3 regions of the Pseudarthrobacter sp. AG30 genome follow, and region 2 is predicted to be linked to each of the others. Evidence: riboswitches for the same ligand, from Rfam matches in the RefSeq annotation. Region 2 holds a riboswitch; each other region holds the start of a gene.
The links. A riboswitch is a leader RNA that binds a small molecule or an ion and turns the genes downstream of it on or off. The one in region 2 is predicted to bind cyclic di-AMP.
Positions count from the first base shown of each region.

Region 1 (3,270 bases), on a different contig from region 2:
GGCTATGCCATAGGCCCCGGATGAGGCATTCGTGGCCGTGGTCAGCCAGCCGGATTCCTTGGTCCACAGCTGGGACAGGCACTGGAACTGGTCGGCGCCCCAGCCGAGGGCACCCAGGCGTCCTGAGGCATAGGCCTTGGCGCCGGCAGGATCATTGACGGCACCGCCCGGGACGGAGGGAACGACGACGGGCGGCGGGCCGGGCACGGCTGGCTGCGGCGGACTGCCGGGAACCGGGTCGGCCGGCGGGGCCGGTACCGCCGCGTTGCCGGCCGGAGCCGCAGCCGCGGGTTTGGGCTGCCGGGCTGCGGCCGCGGCAGCCTGCGCCGCGGCTTCGGCCTGCCGGCGGGCCTGCTCCGCCGCAGCGGCGCGCTTGGCCTCCTGGGCCGCTTCATAGGCAGCCAGCGCCGCCTGGCCCTGGCGATACTCCCCCTCAAGTGCCGCCGTCGTTCCCTTCAGCGAGGCCAGCTGGGCGGTCAGTTCGGTGCTGTGCTGCTGTTCGTCATTTACCTGCCGGGCAAGCGCGTCCTGGGCGGAGCGGGCTGCGTCCAGTTTGGCTTTTGCTTCCCCGGACAGTCGTTCCCGCTCAGTGCGGGCCACTTTTTCCTGCTCTGCCAGGGATGCGGCAACTTTTCCGGCAGCCGCAGCTTTCTCCACCAGAGCAGCAGTCTTGTCGCCCACCAGCTGGACGAGGTTGAGCCCTTGGACGCTGTTGTTCCGCAGGGCATCAAGGGCCACGAAGAATCCGGTATTGGTCCCGCCCGTCTTGTACGCCTGGACGGCAAGCGCTCCGATTTCCTTGCGATGACGGGCCAGTTCGTCGTTGGCGCGGGCAGCCTGGGTGGACAATGAATCCAGCCTGACCGATGCCGCTTGCAGCCCGGCGTCGGCTGCGGCGTAGTCGGCCGCTGCCCGGACCGCCGTGTTACCGGCGGCTTCAGCCTGGGTCTGGAGGCCGTCCAGGAGCCCGTTGATGGTGGTGATCTCTGCCACTTTCGCTGCCTCGGAAGACTGCGCCTGCTGCACGTCAGCCCAGGACGGATACCCACCGGGAGGTGCAGGCTCGTCTGCCGTGGCAGGCAGGACCGTGGCCGCTGCCACTGCGATGGCGAGCAGTCCCCCCACCAGCGGGGACGTGGGCATGGTCACGAACAGGGGCATAGTCCCGAAGCATACCGGCGGCACGCCGGAGCGGAAAGGCGGCCGTGCCTGCTTTGTTACCCGTTTGGTCCGGTGCCGGACCGGCGGGAGCCCGGCGAGGGTGGATCGGACCCATCCAATCGCTGGTTGAATACGAGAGAAGAACCTCGCATGTTATCTAAACGTGACAATGGGAGGGTCGGCGGGTTATGGTCTTCTGGTGTCCCTCCCCAAACGGGACACTCCCATCAGTTTGCCGAGCCCTGCCGCTGATACCGGGATTCAACCGCATTCATGCTGGCAGGGACGGGGGAACCAAGTTTCCACGACCTTTCAGGTCTTGGGGTTAAGTCGGACAGCTCCTCCGCCCACCGCGGAGATATGTTCGGCCGGGTATCTCCAACCCGAACCCGACAGCTCACCCCGCAGGCATGGGAGAGGCGATCAATCGTGTCAAAGAATCTCAGCACTGCCCGCCACCGCGCGACCCCGGCCCGCTCCATTGCGCTCGAGGGACTCGCCGTGACGGCCAAATCACAGGCCCGTTCGTTTGGCCGTCCGGCCCTCGCTGTTGCCGCCGCGTCCGGCATCGCGTTCGGCGTCGGCGCCCCGGCCCATGCGGGCGTGACGGGCGCGGACACCACTGAGCAGGCCAGCGTCCAGGCCGCCGCAGCTCCTGCAACTGCTCCGGCAGCCGCGGCAGCAACCGTCCACACCGTCGTTTCCGGGGACACCCTCGGCGCGATTTCGGCCGCGTACGGAGTCAGCCTCAATGACGTCCTGGCTGCCAACGGCCTGGGATTGTCGTCCATCATCTACCCCGGTGACCAGATCCAGATCCCCGGCGCCGGCTACGTGGCAGCACCTGCCCCCGCGCCGGCAGCGGCCCCCGTCCAGGCAGCAGCCGCCACCGCACCGGCGAACACCGGCATGAACATGTCCTACGCATCAGCAACGCCGGTGGCGTCCACCACCGGCAGCGGGACCGGTGCTGCCATCCTGGCCTCCGCCTACGGCCAGGTCGGCGTGAGCCAGGACTGCACCGCCATGGTTGAAAAGGCCCTGCGCTCCGTCGGCAAGAGCGTCGGCGACCTGGCTCCCACGCAGTTCTTCCAGTACGGCAGCGTGGTCGGGAGCCCGGCACCCGGCGACCTCATCATCACCTCGGGCCACGTGGGCGTTTACGCCGGCAACGGCCAGGTTGTGAGTGGCGGCGTCAACGGCTACACCACGCAGCTGCACTCCATCAGCTGGCTCAGCGGCTACTCAGTGGTCCGCGTCGCCTAGTCTTCGCGCAGTAAAGCCTGCTCCCAACAGGAGGGTGGCAGCCGGGTCTCCGGTTGCCACCCTCCTGTTGTCGTCGGATCAGGTCCCGCAAAAGGTCGTATAGGTCCCGAATTCCGCCGGGGCACCGTCCATGTAGCGTTCCAGCCCGGCCCGCTCGGTGAAAGGATCGGTCACGGCCTGAAGCAGGCGGTGCAACGGGGCAGTGTCTCCCTCCGTGCCGGCGGCGAGGGCTTCCTCCACCAGATGGTTCCGTGGAATGTACGCCGGGTTGACGCTGTCCATCAGCCCTGCGTCGGGTTGCAGCGCCAACCACCGCTCCGACCAGGCGTCGAAGCCGGCCAAATCCATCACCATCCCGCGCACCGGGCGCAGGTCGCCGCGGGCCGCCCTGCCTAGGTTACGGAAGAACAGGGTGTAATCCACCGGGCCGTCCTTGAGAATGGCCACCACATCGTCAATAAGGCTGGACGCGGCGTCGTCGCTGGCGTTTCCAGCGGCAAGACCCAGTTTGGTTTTCATGCCGCCCGTCCACGCCGTGCTGTACTGTCCACGGAATCCACCGAGCACCTCAACCGCTGCGGCAACGGCCTTGTCCTCGTCTTCGTCAACGAGCGGCAGCATTGCCTCGGCAAGGCGGGCAAGGTTCCATTCGGCAAGGACTGGCTGGTTGGCGTAGGCGTAACGGCCACTGACATCGATGGAACTGAAGACGGCGGCGGGATCGAAGGCATCCAGAAACGCACACGGGCCGTAATCAATGGTTTCCCCTGAGATGGTCATGTTGTCCGTATTCATGACCCCGTGCACGAATCCCGCCAGCATCCACCGGGCCACCAGCCCGGC
Region 1 covers NZ_QEHL01000003.1:159,820-163,089, reverse strand. The annotation lists gene DC347_RS03960 (transglycosylase) at 1-1,161, opposite strand, end outside; cyclic di-AMP (ydaO/yuaA leader) riboswitch at 1,415-1,587, shown strand; gene DC347_RS03955 (LysM peptidoglycan-binding domain-containing protein) at 1,591-2,427, shown strand; gene DC347_RS03950 (YdiU family protein) at 2,506-3,270, opposite strand, start outside.
Region 1: another riboswitch for cyclic di-AMP. It lies ahead of DC347_RS03955 (LysM peptidoglycan-binding domain-containing protein); the one in region 2 lies ahead of DC347_RS18100 (M23 family metallopeptidase).

Region 2 (3,270 bases):
CCAGGATGCTCCCATCGCAAGTTGGGCGGCGAAGGTAGCCAAGATGCCGAGCACGGCAAGTGCCGTGCCGACACCGCGAGCCACCGGGTGGTCCAGAACCTCGAGCGGCGCGAGTCCGGTCAGGTCTGCGATAGGCGCGGCCACGCCCGTGATCAGGGTGCCGAATTCCATGCCCCAGTGCGCCCACCATTGCAGGGATCCAGGCCCGACCGAGAACTGCCGGATCCCGGCGTCGCCCGTGCTGCGTCGCTGGATCACGTGGCGCGCGACGTCGAGCAGGGCAAAAACTCCGGTGAGGATGAGAGCAGCGACAGCCATCACCCATCACCCCTCGTCACTACCCGGTTCATCAACATTATCGAATCGCTTCCTGCCGCCTAGGCTTTTTACCATAACTTTTTGGCGATCCAGCGGCCCGGACGCATCCGCCTCCGGCAATTTCCAGATTGCTGACACTGCGTAAGCTGTTCTGCCCAGCCCGGCTTCGATGACCTTTGGTGAGTGACCGGACGCGCCCCGGACCGGGCCTCGACCGTACTTCGGAGATCAGAGATGGCGGCGTGCATCTTTCACTTCTGCGCCGGCCTGGATCCCCTCGCTTGCGCTACCGATCGCCGGTATAAACGCGAAGCTTCCAGGGGACATGATTAGCGTGTGACGAAATTCGGCCCGAGGCCTGGAGGCGGCGGGTAGCGGGCCGACCCCGCCCAGCATGTCATCGGCGTGGCGGAAAGATGCTCGGCACGGGCTCGGCGTTGGACCGCTAGGTCCTGTGCGAAAGCGCCCCAGCTTCGGTGATCCCGGCCCGGAGTCCGTCCGGCTGCAGGGCATCTCTCCGTTCGCATCAGCGGCAACTTTTGCCCTCATCGCCAGGAGCCAGCGCCAGAGATCGCATCAGATCCCGACGCTCCACGGTAGAGCCGCGCACCAGCCCGGACTGTGGCCGTCAGGACGACCCGGGTTTTCCGGGAACGTGGACTGCGCCGAACTCAGTGATCATTTCCACTTCTTCCAGCGTCAGGAGTGCCGGCAGCTCAGGCGCACGGCCATCCCGGCTACCTCTGACGTGCAGCGAGTGCACTGGGCCATATGCAGCGCCTACATCTGCGGCATTACCGGGAATATCTTGTCCCGGCACACCGGCTACGAAATCGGACATCACCAGGGCCGTCCTGAAAGCCTGTCAGACCGTCTGCACGGACTCCCGGACGAGTGCGAATCGCATGCACGAGCACATTGGCGTATCTGCATGGAAGCCGGCCGCCGCTGCGAGCAAGCTTGCGCGGAGCCCGCTATCAGTTGAATTTAGAGCCAGCCGGTGGGGTCGACAACTTTCCCGTTGACTTCAACCTCGAAGTGGAGGTGGCAGCCGGTGGAGGCGCCCGTGGTCCCACTGAAGGCCACCACGTCTCCCCGGGATACTGCCTGCCCCTTGGTCACGTTGAAGGAAGACAGGTGGTTGTATGTGGTTTTCAGGCCGTTGCCGTGATCCACGACCACGCGGTTCCCTCCGCCATACTGGTCCCAACTTGCGAAGGTGACGGTGCCTGCGGCAGCGGCCAGGACGGAAGTGCCGCACTGGGCGACGAGGTCCTGTCCCCGATGGAAATCTCCTGAACCGCCTGTGATGGGACTGACCCGGAGCCCGAACGGCGAAACTGTGGTCATCGCAGCGAGCGGAGCGCCAAGAGTTCCAGCGGAGGCTGCGCGGGTGAGGGCACCGGCCGACTGGGCACTGAGCAGTTGTTTCAACTTGCCGTCCGGGTCCGCCTTCGTGGCTACCGGGGAGCGGCTGAAGTCGATTCGAGCTCCCGGCGCCGCGGAAATTTCAGGCTGTGGGGCGGCGGAAACGGCGGACGCGGCCTGAACGGGTTCCTGGGCGGCCATCACAGGGCCGGTCACCGGAACAGTCACGGTGAGTGCCAGGCCCGTTGCTGCCAACGCGATGCCGCCCTTCTGGCCGATACCGCTGGAGGCGGCGAAATCAGTGATCTGGCGGAAGGGTCCCCGGCGACGGCGTGCTTCTCGCTGCGGATCGCGGGGCCTGTCCGCGGTAAACACCTCGGTCGCCCGGCGCGCCGAAGCGGGGCCTGTCGCGCGTCGGCGGCCCCTGGAGTATTGCCTGGCCAAGATTTTTTCCTCTCCGGGTAAGCCTGCGAAGTTAGCTGTCGGATTCGGGTCAGAGAGTTCAAAGACCCGGTCCGCCGTAACAAGCACTCTGCGCAGAGATGTCCCCGGAAGGATTTTTAGCTGGATGAGGGCTTGCTGCTGACGGACTTCACCCCAAGGCAGTCCTGCGACTGCCGGTTATGGTTCCTCCGCCTCTGCCAGTTGGTGACTCGTGCACCTGATCCGCTGGCAGAGCTTGGCTCCGGATCAGGTAACGCTTTGGTATCGATGCTTCAGGCTCCACTATAGCTGACTAATCGGACCGTAATCGTTCCGTTAGCTTTGCGGAAGGGGCGTCACGGCATTACGTGCGCCGGGTCAGCGCAACTGGAGGAGTCGGGGTCTCGCCCATCCCGTGCTGCTCATCGTCGCTTAAATATGGTTAAGGATTCGGAACGCCATCATTTGGCCTTGACCACTATCGGCCCGTCGCCTTTGATGCCGTCTGCCGCCTTTGCCCCATGTGGCGGCGGCTGCGGAAGCTCTGACGTCGGACTTGATTCTTTCATTTGCCAGAAGGGCCCGTCCGAACCACATGAGACCGGCAATACTGACTTCACCCGCAGTTCGTTCGGGTGGAAACCTTCGCATTCTCCGGTGGGAACAGCGGATCGTCAGGGCAGCCTGGGCTTCCGCCGGGCGTCCCGGCGTCCCAGGAACACCGCCGCCCCTCCCGCCATCAGGCTCAGGATGAGAAGCACCCAGCCCCCGACCGTGAGGGCTGACGCCGCAGCCACCGCGCTGGCATCGGGCGTGGCAGGAGCAAGGGCGGCGTCAACGGCAGCGTTGGCCCACAGTCGGATGATGACGAAGAGTATCGGCGCCATCCACAACGCCCAACGCACGGTCTTGACGGCCACGTTCGTGCCGATCAGCAGGAGCCAACTGAAGCCGAAAATGAGAGGAAACAGCGTCCCCGCGGTTTTGTGGACGTAGCCGAGCTGCCCGCGGGCGTCATCGTCCATGGCAGCGCGCAGCTGCCCAACATACTCGGTGGAAAAGCCGCCCACAAGGGAATCCGGCATCGCGAGACCGCCGGACAACTGCGTCATCTGGTTCAGCGTGAGCAAGTGCAGGTACCAGAACAAGAAAAGGCTGGCT
Region 2 covers NZ_QEHL01000023.1:9,630-12,899, forward strand. The annotation lists gene DC347_RS18095 (isoprenylcysteine carboxylmethyltransferase family protein) at 1-318, opposite strand, end outside; gene DC347_RS18100 (M23 family metallopeptidase) at 1,306-2,130, opposite strand; cyclic di-AMP (ydaO/yuaA leader) riboswitch at 2,135-2,381, opposite strand; gene DC347_RS18105 (hypothetical protein) at 2,784-3,270, opposite strand, start outside.

Region 3 (3,270 bases), on a different contig from region 2:
CGTGCAGGAGGACAGGCTGCGCTGGCTCCTGCTGGCAGGGGTTCTCCTGGGCTTCGGGTTCCTTGCCAAGCAGCTGCAGGTCCTGCTGGTGGTTCCCGGGTTTGCCCTCGCCTACCTGGTCGCGGCGCCCGCCAGGCTGGGCCGGCGGCTGCTGCACCTGCTCGCCACCGGTGCCGCGATGCTTGCCGCGGCCGGCTGGTGGCTGGCCGTCGTGGAGCTCATCCCGGCTGCGGACCGTCCGTTCATTGGTGGTTCGCAGGACAATTCCATCCTGGAACTGACCCTCGGCTATAACGGCCTGGGCCGGCTCACAGGCGACGAGACAGGGAGCGTGGGCGGCGCCAACGGCTGGGGCGTTCCCGGGCTGCTGCGGATGTTCAACAGCGAATTTGGCGGCCAGATCGCGTGGCTGCTGCCCTCCGCACTGATCCTTGCTGCCGGCCTGCTGTGGGTGGGACGCCGGGCGCCGCGGACTGACGCCGTCCGGGCGTCGGTGCTCGTCTGGGGTTCCTGGGTCCTGGTGACCGGCCTGGTCTTCAGCTTCATGGCGGGCATCATCCACCCCTACTATGCGGTGGCATTGGCGCCGGGGATCGCAGCCCTGGCCGGCCTGGGGCCGGCCCTTCTCTGGCAGCACCGGCGGCAGGCCGCCGCGGCGGTCTTCCTGGCCGCCGCAGTGGCCGCGGCAGCCCTGATGGCATTCACCCTGCTGGGAACCACATCCGCCTACGGCCCGTGGCCGCGCTGGGTGGTGCTGGCGGCAGGCCTTGCGGCCGCAGCAGGAACAGGGTTGAACAGGTTCATCCGCCTGCGCTCCGTGCAACGGACGACGACGGCGCTCGCCATTGCGGCATCGCTCGCCGGCCCGCTGGCCTTCTCCATGTCGACGGCGGCGACGGCGCACAGCGGGGCCATTGTCAGCGCCGGACCGGCGACGTCGTTCGGCGGCCCGGGCGGGTTCGGCGGAAACCGGACCGGCGGGTTTGGCGCGGGCGGCACGTCCCGGCAGTTCAACGGCCAGGCTGGACAAGGCCAGGCCGGACAAGGCCAGGGTGCCGGCCAGGGCGGGGCAGCAGGCCAGGGCGGGGCAGCGCAGGGCGGTCCGGGTGCCACCGGTGGCCGCGCCGGCGGGATGGGCGGCCTCCTGGGTGCGCCCACGCCGTCGGCCGGGCTCGTGGCCGCATTGAAGGACGGTGCCTCAAACTACACCTGGGCAGCGGCAGTAGTCGGTTCGAACAATGCCGCAGGTTACCAACTGGCCACGGAACTGCCGGTGATGGCCGTGGGCGGCTTCAACGGCACCGACCCCTCCCCCACGCTGGAACAGTTCCAAGCGCTGGTCTCCCAAGGCCGGATCCACTACTTCATTGCCGGCGGGACCATGATGTCCAGCAGCGGCTCTGACGTCTCCACCCGGATTGCACAGTGGGTGGAGTCCACGTTCCCGGCGCAAAACATTGGCGGGACCACGGTCTATATCCTGGCGGGATAAACCGGCGCCGGGGATCCGCCTGCAGCAAATCGACGCGCCATAATTCGTGACTTCCGTTACCCAAATGTGACTAATGCGCAATCTTCCTGTACCGTCGATTGGGTGCGGTCCCCGTTCGGGCCGCATATCCCGGGTTGACGCCAAGCTCTGCCGCTTCCCGGATTCCGCTTGAGCAACGGCAGAGGCGGGGGACCCACCGTCCCGGGCAATGATTGCCCTTGGGGTTAAGCCAGCACGTGTTTTTTCCGTGCGGCCGGATGCCCTCATCCGAACCCGACAGCTAACTCCGCAGGTGTGAGAGGCGATCAATCATGTCTAAATCCATGGCAAAACCATGCCTGCAAACCAAGGCAAAACATCGGGCCAAACCCCAGCCCGCCAAAAAGACCACCGTGGGCCGGCGTGTTGCGGTCCTCGCTGCATCATGCGCGGTGCTGGTTGGCGTTGGCGCGGCAGGCCAGGCGACCAACAACATGACCCAGGCGTCGTCCACCGGGTCAAGCGCTTCCACGTCGGCGGCGGATGCCCAGATGAGCATCGAGAAGAGCGAAATCCGTTCCAACCCGGCCGCTAATCCTGCTCCTTCCGCCATCAGCGTGGCACCGCAGGCCGCGGAGCCGGCCCCCGCGCCCGCTCCCGCCGCCCCGCCGGCTGAAGCACCCGCACCTGCGCCGGCCCCCGCGCCTGAGCCTGCTCCCGCCGTCGCGGTTAACGATCCCGCGGGCGCCCAGGCCTACGCCGCCAGCCAGCTGTCCTCCTTTGGCTGGGGACCGGACCAGATGCAGTGCCTGCAGACGCTGTGGACCAAGGAATCCGATTGGACCACCACCGCCACCAACGCCAGCAGCGGCGCGTACGGCATCGTCCAGTCGCTGCCGGCGGAGAAGATGGCCAGCGCAGGCGCCGACTACCTGACCAACTACCGCACGCAGATCAACTGGGGCCTGGACTACATCAAGAAGAGCTACGCCTCGCCCTGCGGTGCGTTGAACTTCCACCTGGCACACAACTGGTACTAGGCACCACCTGCACCGGGCGCAACGCAAACCGCGGGCCGCATCATGTCGATGCGGCCCGCGGTTTGCGTTAACCGGCGCCCTGGACGTCGCCCGGCCCGGCATTCCGCCAGGGGATGTACTGGACAGACCACTTGTTGCCGTCCGGATCGGCGAAGTACAGGAAGTGGCCCCACTGCTGCACATCCACGTCGCTGACGTCCACGCCGTTGCCCTTGAGCTGGCGGTGGGCAGCCTCGATGTCGCTGACCACCAGCTGGAGGTTGGATCCTGTGCCGGGCGGAGCGTCGGTCAGCCCTTCGCCGATGCAGATGGAGCAGGCGGAGCCGGGTGGCGTCAACTGCACGAAGCGGATCGACTCCGACGGGCGTTCGTCGTAGTCGGCGTTGAAGCCAACCTTGTTGACGTAGAAATCCTTGGCGCGGTCCACATCGGATACAGGGACAAAGACAAGTTCAAGTTTCCAGTCCATCCGCACAGGCTAGCGGCGGGAACGGTTTTGAAAAAGGGTGGAACCTACCCGGCGATCCCGTACAGGCGGTCGCCGGCGTCGCCGAGGCCGGGAACAATGTAGGACTTCTCGTTGAGCTTCTCGTCGATGGAGGCCAGGACGATGTGCACGTTTGCGTCGCCCAGTTCCTCCTCCAGCTTGGCCAGGCCCTCCGGGGCTGCCAGCAGGCAGATGCAGGTGACGTCGGAGGCGCCGCGCTTGAAGAGGAACTTGATGGCCTCACGCAGGGTTCCGCCGGTGGCCAGCATCGG
Region 3 covers NZ_QEHL01000004.1:90,785-94,054, forward strand. The annotation lists gene DC347_RS05910 (glycosyltransferase family 39 protein) at 1-1,492, shown strand, start outside; cyclic di-AMP (ydaO/yuaA leader) riboswitch at 1,638-1,800, shown strand; gene DC347_RS05915 (hypothetical protein) at 1,804-2,511, shown strand; gene DC347_RS05920 (glyoxalase superfamily protein) at 2,579-2,980, opposite strand; gene upp (uracil phosphoribosyltransferase) at 3,025-3,270, opposite strand, start outside.
Region 3: another riboswitch for cyclic di-AMP. It lies ahead of DC347_RS05915 (hypothetical protein); the one in region 2 lies ahead of DC347_RS18100 (M23 family metallopeptidase).